Regions from separate parts of the Kitasatospora sp. NPDC050543 genome, predicted to be linked through region 1. Evidence: riboswitches for the same ligand, from Rfam matches in the RefSeq annotation. Region 1 holds a riboswitch; the other holds the start of a gene.

Region 1 (7,530 bases):
GCACCGGACCGGAAGGTGCCCGCGACGGACGGCCCTGGTGTGCGGGGGTCCCTTCCCCTACCGCTCCCGGGGGCCTCACCGACCCGGTCCGTTGTCACTCTCAAGCTGTGAGTGCTAACGCCAATGATTAGCACTCTCGGGTGGTGAGTGCAAGCCCTATCGGCGAGTGTCCGGGCCCGACACCGGGGCGCGCCGCGAGGACGCCGCCGGGTCGGCGCACGACGCCGGCGGGGAGAGGGCGCGGACGCGGCGTGGACACGGCGACGGGCCCGCACGACGCGTGTCGTACGGGCCCGTCGAAGAAGCTGGAGGTCACCAGCCCGTGGGCCGAGCCGAGGCTCCTGGGTCCGGAAGGGTCAGACCGCCGCGCGGACCATGTCCGCCTGCGGGCCCTTCTGTCCCTGGGAGATCTCGAACTCGACCCGCTGGCCCTCCTCGAGGGTGCGGTAGCCGTCCATCTGGATCGCGCTGTAGTGGACGAACACGTCCGCACCACCGTCGACCGCGATGAAGCCGTAGCCCTTCTCCGCGTTGAACCACTTGACGGTGCCCTGAGCCATTCCGAACTCCCCTTGTGCTGTGCTGGCCCTTCACGGTCCCGCAGGTAGCGGGCCCGGGTCTGGTTTCGAGGCCGGCCCGGGGAACCCCCCCTGGGCGCAGCCGTGCGCGCCGCACACCCCCGCCGAGGTCCACCACGGGGGTGGCAGCGAGCGGGTGAATGCGTCGACCGCGGCTGAATGTATCCGCATCAACGCCCTCTGCAACAGGCCCAATCACCGGCAATTCAGGCCGGCCGGCAAGGGGCATTGCGGGATGAAAGCGGAGGAAATCGGCATTCCGCGCCGGACATAGCGGACGTATTACGCGAACGCCGGCCGGAATTCTGACATCGGCCTGACATGTTTCACGAGCGGACCCCGAGGGCGGTCCCGGCGACCGGACGGTGGCCGGGCGCCGCGGGCGGTGCACGGTTTGTGCGCACAGGCGTGGAATCAGCCGGAAAGGGGAGGGGATACCCATCGTCGGCCGAGCCACACTTTACTCCGGACGAGGTCGCCCCAAATCCCCGGACACGCCGAAGCCGCCCGCACGACCGGAGAATGGAATTCCGGTCGTGCGGGCGGCTCGGGCGCGCGTCGGTACTGGTTGCGGCGCTGTCGCCGGTACGGGCACCGGCTCAGCAGCCGCCGGCCACCGCCGGGATGATCGAGATACTGGCGCCGTCCTTGATCTCGGTCGCCAGGCCCTCGGCGAACCGCACGTCGTCGTCGTTGACGTAGACGTTGACGAAGCGGCGCAGCTTGCCGGCGTCGTCCAGGACCCGGGCGGCGATGCCCGCGTGGTTGCGGTCCAGGTCGGCGATGACGTCACCGAGGGTGGCGCCCTCGGCGCTCACCTCGGCGGCGCCGCCGGTGTAGGTGCGCAGGATGGTGGGGATGCGGACGTTGGCGCTCATGGCGGTGGCTCTCCTTGCGAGGTGGTGAGGGGTCAGACGGACGCGAGGCCGGCCGCGCGGAACGAGTCCAGCGTCGGGCGGATCGTGGCGGTGAGACCGGCATCGGCCACCGCGTCCAGGGTCTTGAGGCCGTCGCCGGTGTTGATCGCGACGGTCTCCTTCGCGGGGTCCAGCTGCCCCGTCTCGACCAGCTTCTTCAGCACGCCGACGGTCACGCCGCCGGCGGTCTCGGCGAAGATGCCCTCGGTGCGGGCGAGCAGCTTGATCGCGGCGACCACCTCACCGTCCGTCACGTCCTCGACGGCGCCGCCGGTGCGGCGGGCGATGTCCAGCACGTACGGCCCGTCAGCCGGGTTGCCGATGGCGAGCGACTTGGCGATGGTGTCCGGCTTGACCGGGCGGATCACGTCGTGACCGGCCTTGAAGGCCGCGGAGACGGGCGAGCAGCCGGCCGCCTGGGCGCCGAAGATCCGGTACGGCCGGTCCTCGACCAGGCCGAGCTTGATGAGTTCCTGCAGACCCTTGTCGATCTTGGTGAGCTGCGAGCCCGAGGCGATCGGGATGACGATCTGCTCCGGCAGGCGCCAGCCCAGCTGCTCGCAGATCTCGTACGCCAGGGTCTTGGAGCCCTCGCCGTAGTACGGACGCAGGTTGACGTTGACGAAGCCCCAGCCCTCGCCGGCCGGGTCGCCGATCAGCTCGGAGCAGAAGCGGTTCACGTCGTCGTAGTTGCCCTCGATGCCGACCAGCTCGCCGCCGTACACCCCGGCCATCACGACCTTGCCCTGCTCCAGGTCGTGCGGGATGAACACGCAGGACTTGAAGCCGGCCCGGGCCGCCGCCGCGCCGACCGCGCCGGCCAGGTTGCCGGTGGAGGAGCAGGAGAGGGTGGTGAAGTCGAAGGCGCGCGCCGCCTCGATGGCGCAGGCCACCACGCGGTCCTTGAAGGAGTGCGTCGGGTTGCCGGAGTCGTCCTTGACGTGCAGCTGCGCGGTGAAGCCCAGCTCGCGGCCCAGGTTGTCGGCCTTGACCAGCGGGGTCCAGCCGGGGTTCAGGTTGGGCTTGGAGGCCACGTCCACGGGGACGGGCAGCAGCGGGGCGTAGCGCCAGATCGACGCCGGGCCGGCCTCGATCCGCTTGCGCAGTTCCTCGGCCTCGTAGGAGCCGAAGTCGTACGCGATCTCCAGCGGGCCGAAGCACTCCAGGCACGCGAAGCTCGGGCCGAGCGGGAAGCGGGTGCCGCACTCGCGACAGGACAGCGCGGCGGCGGGGCCGAGATCAACGGCGGGGGTGGCGGGTGCGGCGGTGTCAAGAGCCATGATGGCGGAGGCCTCTCTCCTCATCTTCCCCGTGACGCGGTCGCGCCACAGGACGGAATTGGCACCTGTCCCGCCGGGGCCGATGCCGCCGCGCGAGAAGGTTGCCGGGACGTCGACGGGCCGTTCCCTCAGTCCCTCTGGATGAGCTCTGTGAAGTTGTGGTCCTGCCCAGCGGACGACCCCGACGTGCGAAGGTCTAATCGCTGTACGAAGACTGTATCCGAAGGCGTCCACCGCCAACCCGACCGTCCGAACCGCGAGATGGCCCCGGCCCCTCGAATCCGGGCCGCGCCGACCCGACCGGCCGCCACCCGACCGGCTCGGACCCGAGCGGCTCGAACCGACCGACCAAGGAGTGTGCCGTGCACGGCGAGCTGACCCCCGCGCTCCTCCCGGAGGTGGCGTCCTGGCTGCGCCGCCGCTCCTGGAGCGCGGCCGACCGTCCGGCGCAGTCCCTGCTGGCCGCCAAACGGGCGGCCGGCCGGGCGGGCACCGTCAGCGTGGTGCTGCCCGCGCTGGACGAGGAGTCCACCGTCGGTGAGATCGTCACGGTCATCCGCCGGGAGCTGATGGAACGGCTGCCGCTGGTGGACGAGCTGGTCGTGGTCGACTCCGGCTCCGTGGACCGCACCGCGCGGACCGCCGCCGAGGCCGGCGCCCGGGTGGTGCACCGCGACGCGATACTCCCCCGGCTGCCCGCCGCCCCCGGCAAGGGCGAGGTGCTCTGGCGCTCGCTGCTGGTGACCACCGGCGAGATCGTCTGCTTCATCGACGCCGACCTGCGCGAGTTCGACCCCGCCTTCGTCTCCGGCATCGTCGGCCCGCTGCTCACCGAACCGGGTATCCAACTGGTCAAGGCGATGTACGACCGGCCGCTGGAGACCGACGGCGCGGTCGTCCCGGCCGGTGGCGGCCGGGTCACCGAGCTGGTCGCCCGCCCGCTGCTGAACCTGCACTGGCCCGAGCTGGCCGGCTTCGTCCAGCCGCTCGGCGGCGAGTACGCCGCGCGCCGGTCGCTGCTGGAGAAGCTGCCCTTCCCCACCGGGTACGGCGTCGAGCTGGGCCTGCTGGTGGACGCCCTGGAGACGGCCGGGCTGGACGCGCTCGCCCAGGTGGACGTGGGGGTGCGCCACCACCGCCACCAGGACGGGCAGGCGCTCGGGCGGATGGCCGCGACCATCTACCGCACGGCACTGGAGCGCCTGGACCGCACCCACCGGCTGAAGGCCTCCGCCGACCTGGTGCACCCGCTGCTCACCCAGTTCAGCCGCGACCCGGACACCCGGGCGTTCACCGCGCACACCCACCCCGTCGGCGCCCTGGAGCGTCCGCCGATGCACACCGTCCCCGAGTACGCGAGCCGCCGCCCGGCCGACTAGGAACCCGAGCGGTGCGGCCGCCTCGTTTCGCCGTTCGAATCCGGCGAGTGGTTTGCAACCTCCGTGGAGCGGCAAGGTTCCAACCGTGACTCCTCCCCCTCACTTCGAGGAGGCTTCCCACTCGCCCCCTGCGGAGCCTGATGGCGGCCGAGCCCTGACCGCCACCGGCAGCAGGATTCCGCCTGTACGGCTGCTCCGCGCCAAGCCCCGTCGCGCGCTCGGACCCCACCCCGTCGGGTGATCGGGCAGCCCCGGAAGAGGACCCATGGCCGACCAATCGACCGAACGTTCGAGCCGTACCGGCAGCGCCCCCGTCCTGGTGGCGTCCAACCGCGGTCCGGTGTCCTTCACCGCGGGGGACGACGGTTCGCTGACCCTCCGCAGAGGCGGCGGCGGCCTGGTCTCCGGGCTCTCCGCGATCGACGATCCCTCGGCCGTCTGGGTCTGCGCGGCGCTCGGCGAGGCCGACCGTACCGCCGCCCGGCAGGCCCCCGACGGACGGCTCGACCTGGCGGGGCACGAGGTCGGCGGACAGGCCGTCCGGATGCTGGACATCGACGCCGGCACCTTCGCCCAGGCCTACAACGGCGTCGCCAACTCCACCCTGTGGTTCGTCCACCACCTGCTCTACGACACGCCGACCGCACCGTCCTTCGGCGCGGAGTTCCGGCAGGAGTGGGCCTCCTACCGCGCGTACAACGCCGCCTTCGCCGAGGCCCTCGCCGCCGAGGCGGCCCCGGGGGCGGCCGTGCTGGTGCAGGACTACCACCTCTCGCTCGTCCCCGACCTGCTCCGGGCACTGCGCCCGGACCTGCGGATCGGGCACTTCTCGCACACCCCGTGGGCCCCGCCGGACTACTACCGGATGCTGCCCGACGACATCGCCGAGGCGGTGCTGACCGGCATCCTCGGCGCCGACCGGGCCGGCTTCCTGACCCGCCGCTGGGCCGCCGCCTTCGCCGACTGCTGCGAGGCCGTGCTCGGCGCCGAGGTCGACCGGCACGCCCTGACCGTCACGCACGCCGGGCGCACCACCCACCTGGGGGTGCACGCCCTCGGCGCGGACGCCGACTTCCTGCGCGAGCGCTCGCACCGCCCCGACGTGGCGCAGCGCCTCGCCGCGCTGCGGGCCGCCGTGGGCGATCGGCAGACCATCGTCCGGGTCGACCGCACCGAGCTGAGCAAGAACATCGTCCGGGGCCTGCTGGCCTACCGGCACCTGCTGCGCACCCGGCCGCAGTGGCTGGGCAAGGTGGTCCACGTCGCCTTCGCCTACCCCTCCAGGACGGACCTGGCCGAGTACCGCGCCTACACCGCGGCGGTCGAGCGGATCGCCCGCGAGATCACCGAGGAGTTCGCGACCGACGACTGGCAGCCGATGATCCTGCACGTCAACGACGACTTCCCGCGCTCGCTGGCCGCCTACCGGCTGGCCGACGTCGCCCTGGTCAACCCGATCAGGGACGGCATGAACCTGGTCGCGAAGGAGGTCCCGGTGGTCTCCGACGCGGGCTGCGCCCTGGTGCTCTCCCGCGAGGCCGGCGCCTGCGCCGAGCTGGCGGAGGACGCCATCACCGTCAACCCGTACGACGTGATCGCCACCGCGGAGGCCCTGCACGCCGGGCTGACGATGCCCGCCGAGGAGCGGGCCGAGCGCACCAAGCGGCTGGCCGCGGCGGCCACCGCGCTACCGCCGCAGCAGTGGTTCCTCGACCAGCTCAACGCCCTGGGCTGAGGCCCGCCGTCGCAGCGCCCGCGCTCACCACTCCGCGCTCACCGCCCCACGCCGAGCGCCGCCGCCAGCGCCGCCAGCAGCGCGACGACGCCGGCCGGGCCCGGGACCACCAGGTCCGCCCGGTCGGCCAGCTCGCGCACGGGCGCGTCGCCGTCCACCGTGCCACTGCACACCAGCACCCCGGGCATGCCCTGGGCACGGCGCTTCTCCACGGCCGCGAAGGCGGCGACATCGCCCAGGTCGTCTCCCGCGTACAGGACCGAGCGGGCGGCCCGCTCCTGGAGGAAGCCGGTCAGGGCCGCGCCCTTGTCGACCCCCGGGGGCCGCAGCTCCAGCACCAGCCGGCCGGGCTCCAGCATCAGACCGTGGGCGGCGGCGAGTTCGGCCAGCGGGTCGCGCAGCAGCTCGAACGCCCGCTCCGGGTCCTGCGCCCGGCGGGTGTGCACGGCCAGCGCCCGGCCCTTGTCCTCGGTCCAGGTACCGTCGGGGGCACCGACCCGGGCCAGCAGGGCGGGCAACCCGGCCCGCACCGCGGCCACCCCGGGGTGCACCGCGGGGGCCCGTACCTCGCCGTGCGCCGCGTCCCAGCGCTCGGCGCCGTAGTGCCCGAGGACGGTCAGGTGTTCCATCCCCGGTGCCCCGGCGAAGCCCCCGTACGCAACGGCCAGCGCCGCCGGGCGGCCCGTCACCACCACGACCGCGCCGACCAGCGGGGCCAGCGCGGACAGCGCGGGGACGACCCCGGGGTGGGCGCGGGCCTGCTCGGGGTCGGCGACGATCGGGGCGAGCGTCCCGTCGAAGTCGAGCGCGATCACGGCGTGCCGGGGGTCGGCCAGCAGGGCTGCCAGGCCCTCCCGTCCGGCTTCGGTACCCGGCTGCGGCAACTCGGTGATGGCCATGTTCCCGACCCTACCCACGGGCTCCCGCCCCATGCCCGACGCCGGCGCGCCGGTACGCCCGTACGCCAGGGCAGCCCCGGCCGGGCCGGCCGGGCACCACCGGTGTGCCGCCGCGCTAGCGTGCCTCGCGCTTGCGCTCGCGGACCCGGCGCAGGCGGTTGACCAGGACGGGGGCGTGGGCGAGCGCCTCGGGGCGGTCGAGCAGGGCGTTGAGCAGCTGGTAGTAGCGGGTGCTGGACAGACCCAGCTCCTCCCGGATGGCCCGCTCCTTGGCCCCCGCGGTACGCCAGGGGCGGGCCTCCAGGGCGAGCACCGCGAGCTCGCGCGCGTCCAGTCCGGCCATCCTCGGCACCCGCCTCCGTTCGCCCTCGCCCTGCCTCGGGCCCTACGGGCTGTCATTCTGCCCCGTCGCGCGGACACACTCTGCCGCCCCCGGCGGCGCGCCCGGGCGGCTAGCGTCGGGGCATGACCGATACCTTCGCGCTCCACATCCCCGACGCCGCGCTCGAACCCGACCCGCTGGACCCGGCCCAGATCGTCTCCGGCACCCCCGAGGTCTCCGGCCTGCTGCTCTGGGAGTCCGAGGACGGCCGCCAGCAGCGCGGCATCTGGCAGATCACCCCGGGTGTGGTGACCGACACCGAGGCCGACGAGCTGTTCGTGGTGGTCAGCGGCCGGGCCACGATCGACGTCGAGGGCGGCCCGACCCTGGAGGTCGGTCCGGGCGACTGCGGTGTGCTGC
Region 2 (7,530 bases), on a different contig from region 1:
CGATCTTCTGCTGGTCCAGGCGGCGCTGCTGGTCCTGAAGGCCCTTGAGCGCGTCGGTCTGGGTCGTGGTGGCCTGCTGGACGCTGGAGGCCTTCTGCAGGTAGCCGTCCGGGTCCGAGGCCAGCATCAGCTGGACGGAGGGGTCGATGCCGCCGGTGCGGTACTGCTCCGCCGCGACCTCGGCCAGGCCCACCTGAAGCTGGGTCATCTGGTCCTGACTGCGGGCCACCTGGTCCTGGAGCTGGTCCGACTGCTTGCGCAGCTGGTCCGCCCGCTCCTTGGCGCCGTTGTACTTCTCCGCCGCCTGCTCCTGCTCCTCGTTCAGCTGGTCGATCTGGGCCTTGACCTCCTCCTTCTTGGAGGGGTTCGGCGCAGCGTGGGCACTGACCTGGGCGGAGAGGGCGACCGCGGTCGCTGCGGCAGCGGTGAGCACGGTCACCCGTGCACGGCTCGGCTGCTTCGGACGGCGGTGGGAGGCCAAGGGACCGGCTCCTTCTTCCTGCGGGCTCGCCCGATCGGGTGAGTATCCGGAAAATAGGTTTGACGCCAGACCCTAGTGAAGATCACAGCATTCCGCCACTCCCCTCCGGGCACCAGGTTGACGCCGAAACCCCGAATTCACGCGATCCACACAGCGCCGTCATCCGTCCGCCAACGAGCCCGTGACCATGCGGACCCCACGCCGCCGACCGGGTGTCAACCGGCCCTCAGGGCCGGGCCAGCCGGTTGAGCAGCAGAATCGACGCCACCGGCCGCGCCCCGGCCTTGCGTACGCCGTCGGCGACCTCCCGGTCGGTGGAGACCACCACCACCGGCCGCCCCTGCGGCTCGGCCCGCACCAAACGCCGGATCAGTTCGTCCGCGGTCTCCCCCGTACGGCTGAACCGCACCCGCACCCCACGCGGCGGCGCCATGATCACCGGGACGTCCAGGTCCTGCCCGTCGAAGACACAGGTGACCTCCGCCTGGGTCCGCTGGGCCAGCATCGCCAGGCCCCCCAGCAGCCTGATCCGCTGCTGCTCCAGCGGCAGCGCCGGATAGCCGGTCTTGGTGACGTTGTAGCCGTCCACCACCAGGTGCACCTGCGGGATCGCCAGCAGCTGGTCCAGCAGCGCCGGGTCGTCCTCCGCCAGCGCCCGCCTGGCCACGTCGTGCGGCGAGGCCGAGCCCGGCACCACCGCCTCCACCAGGTCCGCCGGGTGGAGCTGAGTCACCGGCAGGGCCAGCTCACGCTGCAGCCCCTGGGCCGACTGCAGGACGGTGTCCAGCAGCAGCCGCAACCGCATGTCCTCCACGCTGCGACCCTCACGGGCCGAGCGCCGGCCCTGCTCGACGGCCGTCTCCAGCTCCGAGACCCGGTGCCTGAGCCGGCGGGCCTCCGCCTCCGCGGCGCTGCGCTCGACGGCCGCCGCCGAGCGCGCCGCCTCCAGCTCGCCGGTCAGCTTGCGCGCCTGCGCCTGCGCCCGGCGGGTGTCACTCTCCAGCGAACGCACCTTCTTGCGCAGCGATTCGGCCTCCTTGCGCACCCCCTCGGCCTCGGCCCGCTGCCGTTCGAGATCCGCCCGCGCGGAGGCCCGTAGCTCGGCCAGCTCCTGCTGGAGCTTCTCGGCCAGCCGGGTCGCCTCGGCGGCGGCGCCCTCCACCCCGGCCCGCTCGGCCTGCTCCCCGGCCTCGGCCACCAGCCTGGTCCAGCCCGGCTGGCGCAGCAGGTACGCGGCGGCGGCGACGTCCATCGGGTCGGCCGCGCTCGGCACGCTCCCGGCCTCCAGGGCCTTCACCAGGTCGGGCTGACCCAGCCGCAGCCGGTCCGCTATACGGAGCCGGAACGCCGGCTCGGACTCCAGCGCGGCGGCCAGCGCGGTGGCCGCGTACTTGGCCCGCCGGGCCGGCGTGAACTTGGCGTACTGACGCAGGGACTGCGGGAGTTCGGCCGCGGGCAGCCCGCCGAGCGCGTCGGCGGCGATGCCCACCACCCGACGGCGTACACCCTCCGGCAGCGGCCGGTCCAGCTGTTCGGCCGGCCGGCCCTCCTCGCCGGCGTCCGGCGCGGCCGAGGTCTGCTCTCCGGCCGGGGCGGCCCCGACCGCGTCCGGGGCCTGCCCGTCCACAGCGGGCGGCTGCCCCTGCGGTCCGGCGGGCTCCCTCGCTGCGTCGTCCACCACGTCCTCGGCTCCGATCCTGTTCTGCGGGGTGCTCACGGCCTACTGCCGCTGCCCTGAAACCCACCGCTCTCTGCAATTGTCCCGTGTACCGTGCCCCACCCCGCGCCACGCCACACACCCGCGGACCGGGGCCACCGCGGCGCGCACACCACGCACGGGGCCCCGGTACCCGCGCGGGACGGCGCTCTCAGCCCTGCTCGGCGCCGTCGGCCTGCGCGGCCTCGGCCCCGGGCCTGTCCACCAGCTCCACCTGGTCCACCGCGTTGCACCAGCGGCAGCGCACCGACTCGACGCTCTCGCTGAGCACCTCGGTCTCCTCCACCTTGGACTCGCCGGCCAGGTCGAAGTGCAGGAAGTCGATCACCCGTGCGGTCCGGGTGACATCGAAGCGGGTCAGGTTGCCGCACAGGGTGCAGCGCCAGCGGGTCTCAGCGGTAAGGGCGGGGACGGTCATCGAAGGTCCTCTCGGGCGGTTCCCTGATCCGGTCGGGAGGCGCTCCCCCCGGACCCCGGCATCGGCGGCGGGAGGCGGGAATGCCCGCGCCAAGCCTATTGCCTGGTCCCCGGCCGCCGGCCACCGGTACAGAACTCCCCCGCCGGGTAACCCACTCGCAGTACGCTCCGGTGTCGCCGGCGCCCCGCCGAGGAATGCTCCCCGCATGGCGCTCCCGGTCCTCGACCGCACCGGTACGCAGGACGGCCGCCCCGCCGCACCCCTGCCGATGGTCTGCTACGCCCTGATCGCCCTCAACGCCCTGGTCTTCCTGCTCGGCCCGGCGGCCGGCCTCAACCCGCTGTACGGCACCGGCCAGGCCCGCATCTGCGCCGAGCAGCGCTACGAGCAGCGCTGGGGCGTCATCCCCGCCGAGCTGCTCGACCAGCACCCGCTGACCGCCGACCGGCTGGCCGCCACCGAACCGCCGGCGCCCGGCTGCCCGCTCTCCGCCACCCCCGGCAAGATCCCCGCACTGTCGGTGCTCAGCTCGCTCTTCCTGCACGGCGGCTGGCTGCACCTGCTGGGCAACCTGCTCTTCCTCTACGTCTTCGGCGCCGGCGTCGAAGGGCGGCTGGGCCGGGTGCGGTTCCTCCTCTTCTACCTCGCCGCCGGCAGCCTCGCCACCTACGGCTACGCACTGGCCGAGGTGGGGTCCGCCGAGTCCACCCGGGTCCTGATCGGGGCCTCGGGCGCGATCGCCGCCGTCCTCGGCGGGTACCTGCGGCTCTACCCGAGGGCCCGGGTCACCACGCTCGTCCCGCTGCTGCTCTTCCTGCCGCTGCGATTCCCCGCCTGGCTGGTCCTGGGGCTCTGGTTCGCCCTCCAGTGGTGGGCCGTCCGCTCCGCCGGCCCCGGCGTGGCCTACCTGGTGCACGTCATCGGCTTCACGGTGGGCTTCCTGGTCGCCTGGACGGCCTACGCCCGGCCCCCGAGACGCGCCGACTGACGAGTACTACGCTGGCGGCACCCCGCCACCCGTCGCCGGCCACCGTCAAGGGGGCGCAGCTGTGCGACACGCACTTCCAGGAGCTGAAGAGTGATCACCGCCATCGTCCTGATCAAGACCAGTGTCGACCGCATCCCGGAGATCGCCGAGGCGATCGCGTCCATCGACGGCGTCAGCGAGGTCTACTCGGTGACGGGCGGCTACGACCTGGTGGCGATGGTCCGGGTGCGCAAGCACGACGACCTCGCCGAGGTGATCCCCGGCCGGCTGAACAAGGTCCCGGGCGTGGCGCACACCGAGACCCAGATCGCCTTCCGCACCTACTCCCAGCACGACCTCGAAGCCGCCTTCGCCCTCGGCCTCGACGAGTAGGGCCGGCCCCCGCCACGGCTCCGTGAGCCGAGCCCCGGAAATCAGGCGGGCCGAGCCCCGGAAACCGCTGTATCGGCGACGCAGCGGCCGCCCTCGTTGCGGTAGGTCCACGCCGCGCCGTCCGTGACCAGCTCGCGGACGGCGCGCAGGAAGCGCTCCAGGTGCTCGTCGGGGGTGCCGGCGCCGAAGCTGACCCGGATCGCGTTCAGGCTGCGCTCGCCGGGCAGCGACGGCTCGGGCGCGCCGCACTCGGAGGGTGTGGCCTCCTCGCCGCCCAGCAGGGTGCGCACCAGCGGGTGGGCGCAGAACAGCCCGTCGCGTACGCCGATCCCGTACTCGGCGGAGAGCGCCGCCGAGAAGTGCGAGCTGTTCCAGCCCTGCACCACGAAGGAGAGCACGCCGACCCGGGCGGAGTCGGCGCCGAACAGGCTGAGCTCCTTGACCTCGGGGATGTCGGCGAGCCCGGCCTTGAGGCGGGCGATCAGCTGCTGCTCGCGGGCCTCCAGGGCGTCGAAGCCGGCCTCGCTCAGGGCCCGGCAGGCCGAGGCCAGCGCGTAGGCGCCGATCACGTTCGGCGAGCCGGCCTCGTGCCGGGCCGGGCCGTGGTTCCACTCGACCGCGACCGAGCCGTCGGCCTCGCGGGCGACGGTCCGGGTGGCGCCGCCGCCGGCCAGGTAGGGCTCGGCGGCGTCCAGCCAGTCGCTGCGGCCGGCGAGGACGCCCGCGCCGAAGGGGGCGTACAGCTTGTGTCCGGAGAAGGCGACCCAGTCCACGCCGAGCTCGCGCACCGAGACCCGGTGGTGCGGGGCGAGCTGGGCGGCGTCCAGGACGACCCGGGCGCCGTGGCGGTGGGCGGCCTCGGTGAGTTCGGCGACCGGCCACAGCTCGCCGGTGACGTTGGACGCGCCGGTGACGCAGAACAGCTTGGGGCCCTCGGGGGCACCCGCGAGCGCCTCCTCCAGCGCCGCGACGGCCTCGGCGTGCGAGCGCGGGGCCCGCAGGAAGTCGACCGTCAGTCCGGTACGGCGCCAGGGCAGCAGTGAGGCGTGGTGCTCGGTCTCGAAGACGAGGACCCGGGTGCCGGGCGGCAGGGCGCTCGCCAGCAGGTTGAGCGAGTCGGTGGTGGCGCGGGTGAAGACCACCTGGTCGTCCTCGCGCAGGTCGAGGAACTCCTCGACGGTGCGCCGGCTCTGCTCGAACAGGTCGGTGGAGAGCTGGGAGAGGTAGCCGGCCCCGCGGTGCACGCTGCCGTAGTAGGGGGCGTACGCGGCGACGTCGTCCCAGACCCGCTGGAGCGCCGGGGAGCTGGCGGCGTAGTCGAGCGCGGCGTAGGTGACCTTCTCGCCGCTGACGAGCGGGACCTGGACGTCGTGTCCGAGGACGGCGAGCGGGGCGCAGAGGTCGGTCGAGATCACGGACATGGGGATGCACTCCTCTGAGGTCAGGACCCCGGGAGTGCTGGTATGCCGGTGGTCCGCGCTTGCCACGCGGACGGTTCGCCACGTGACCCGGTCCTCACCCAGGGCACCCCGCCACGGACGGAGGGTTGCCGGACAGCAAGCTGGGGCTTGTCGCTGTCACTCATGACCTGGCGAAGACTCTAGACACGCGTGCGCGAAGCGGTCAAACGGCATTCCGGCATTCGGACGCTCCGACACTCGGACACTCGGACGCGCGAGAGGCCCGCGGAGTGCTCCACGGGCCTCTGACGGTACGTCGACGGCGGCGTCGGCCACCGCCCGACAGCTCAGGCGCGGCTGGTCGCCTCCGCCCAGTGCTTCAGTACGGACTGCGCGGCGCCGGAGTCGATCGCGGCCGCGGCCCGCTCGATGCCCGCCGCGAGCTGCTCCGCCAGCGGCGCGTCGGTGAGGTCCAGCGCGACCAGCGCGGCGGCGGTGTTGAGCAGCACGGCGTCGCGCACCGGGCCCCGCTCGCCGGCGATCAGGCGGCGGGCGACATCGGCGTTGTAGGCGGCGTCGGCCCCGCGCAGGGCCTCGATGCCGACCAGCTCGATGCCGACCTCACGCGGGTCGAAGGAGGTCTCGGTGACGGCGCCGTCGCGCACCACCCAGACCCGCGAGGTGGTGGAGATGGTCAGCTCGTCCAGGCCGTCGTCACCCCTGAACACGAGTGCGGTGGAGCCGCGGCGGGCGAGCACGCCGGCGATCAACCCGGCGAGCCGGGTGTCGAAGCAGCCGACGGCGTGCGCGGTGACGCGGGCCGGGTTGGTCAGCGGGCCGAGGATGTTGAAGGCGGTGGGCACGCCGAGGTCGCGCCGGGCCGGGGCGGCGTGCCGCATCGCGGGGTGGAACTTCGCCGCGAAGCAGAAGGTCAGGCCGACCTCCTCGGCGACCTCCGCCACCCGCCGGGCGGAGAGGTCCAGGGCGATGCCCAGCTTCTCCAGCACGTCGGAGGAGCCGCTGGCCGAGGAGGAGGCCCGGTTGCCGTGCTTGACCACCTTGGCGCCGGCGGCCGCCGCGACGATCGCCGACATGGTGGAGATGTTCACGGTCTTGGCCCGGTCACCGCCCGTGCCGACGACGTCCACCGCCGGGCCGGGGATGTGCAGCGGCTCGGCGTGCGCGTACATGGCCTCGACCAGGCCGGAGATCTCGTCGACCGTCTCGCCCTTGGCCCGCAGCGCGACCACGAAACCGGCCACCTGGACGGGGGTGGCCTCGCCGCTCATGATCCGGTCCATCGCCCAGGCGGTGTCGCCCTGGGTCAGGTCCTCGCCCTTCAGCAGCGCCGACAGGAGATCCGGCCAGGTGCGGACCACCTGCGCGGGGTCGTTGCCGCCGTTCGCAGGGTTCACGTTCACCATGGCTGACTCCAGCTCTCGAATCGGTTCACCGACAGGGATGGAGTCAGCCTATCCAGCGGTGCGCGGCCCGAGGGCGGTCCTCTCCCCTACTTCTCTAGTACTGAGACGCGCACCGGCCCGGGCACGCCCCGTACAGGGGAGAGGACGCGGCGTGGACGGCCGCCGCCGGCCCGCCCTCAGTGGGTGGCGGGTGTCCGCCCCGCGATCCGGCCCCGGAGCAGGGCCGCGACGGCCTCGGCCAGCGCCACCGGGTCCACGGGGTGGGAGATCGCGGCGTCGGCCCGGCTCCAGGCCGCCAGCCAGGAGTCCTGCGGACGGCCGATCAGCACCAGCACGGGTGGGCAGCCGTAGATCTCGTCCTTGAGCTGGCGGGCCAGGCCCAGCCCGCCGGCCGGCACCGCCTCGCCGTCCAGGATGCAGAGGTCCACGCCGCCCTTCTCCAACGCCCGGAGTACGGCGGGTGTGGTCGCGCACTCCAGATAGCGCAGCTCGGGCAGATCCTCGGCCGGGCGCCGGCCGAGGGCCGTCAGCACCTGCTCGCGGGTGTTGCGGTCATCGCTGTAGACGAGGACGGTGAGCGTCTCGTCGGTCGTGTGCGCCATGGGCCCTGCTCCCTCAGATGTGATCCGGACCACGTCCACCACCTCCGGATGCTACTCCCGATCACTGCGCGCGGTGGCCCTACGGCGCGATCTCGCTCAAGCCGCCGCGCTGGGCCCTCACCCGCCCG

The links. Region 1 has a riboswitch for S-adenosylmethionine ahead of thrC (threonine synthase). Riboswitches for the same ligand answer to the same signal wherever they lie in the genome.
Region 2: another riboswitch for S-adenosylmethionine. It lies ahead of ACIBH3_RS18015 (aminotransferase class V-fold PLP-dependent enzyme); the one in region 1 lies ahead of thrC (threonine synthase).

The regions. Positions count from the first base shown of each region.
Region 1 covers NZ_JBITGZ010000023.1:68,504-76,033, reverse strand. Annotated here, with positions in the region: gene ACIBH3_RS25450 (cold-shock protein) at 357-560, opposite strand; gene ACIBH3_RS25445 (ubiquitin-like small modifier protein 1) at 1,178-1,456, opposite strand; gene thrC (threonine synthase) at 1,489-2,775, opposite strand; SAM riboswitch class I at 2,793-2,923, opposite strand; gene ACIBH3_RS25435 (glucosyl-3-phosphoglycerate synthase) at 3,138-4,154, shown strand; gene ACIBH3_RS25430 (trehalose-6-phosphate synthase) at 4,420-5,889, shown strand; gene otsB (trehalose-phosphatase) at 5,928-6,788, opposite strand; gene ACIBH3_RS25420 (DUF3263 domain-containing protein) at 6,904-7,131, opposite strand; gene ACIBH3_RS25415 (cupin domain-containing protein) at 7,254-7,530, shown strand, end outside.
Region 2 covers NZ_JBITGZ010000013.1:64,801-72,330, forward strand. Annotated here, with positions in the region: gene ACIBH3_RS17990 (NlpC/P60 family protein) at 1-481, opposite strand, end outside; gene ACIBH3_RS17995 (NYN domain-containing protein) at 708-2,108, opposite strand; gene ACIBH3_RS18000 (hypothetical protein) at 2,350-2,616, opposite strand; gene ACIBH3_RS18005 (rhomboid family intramembrane serine protease) at 2,822-3,604, shown strand; gene ACIBH3_RS18010 (Lrp/AsnC family transcriptional regulator) at 3,695-3,976, shown strand; gene ACIBH3_RS18015 (aminotransferase class V-fold PLP-dependent enzyme) at 4,018-5,397, opposite strand; SAM riboswitch class IV at 5,448-5,565, opposite strand; gene trpD (anthranilate phosphoribosyltransferase) at 5,724-6,800, opposite strand; gene ACIBH3_RS18025 (hypothetical protein) at 6,977-7,402, opposite strand.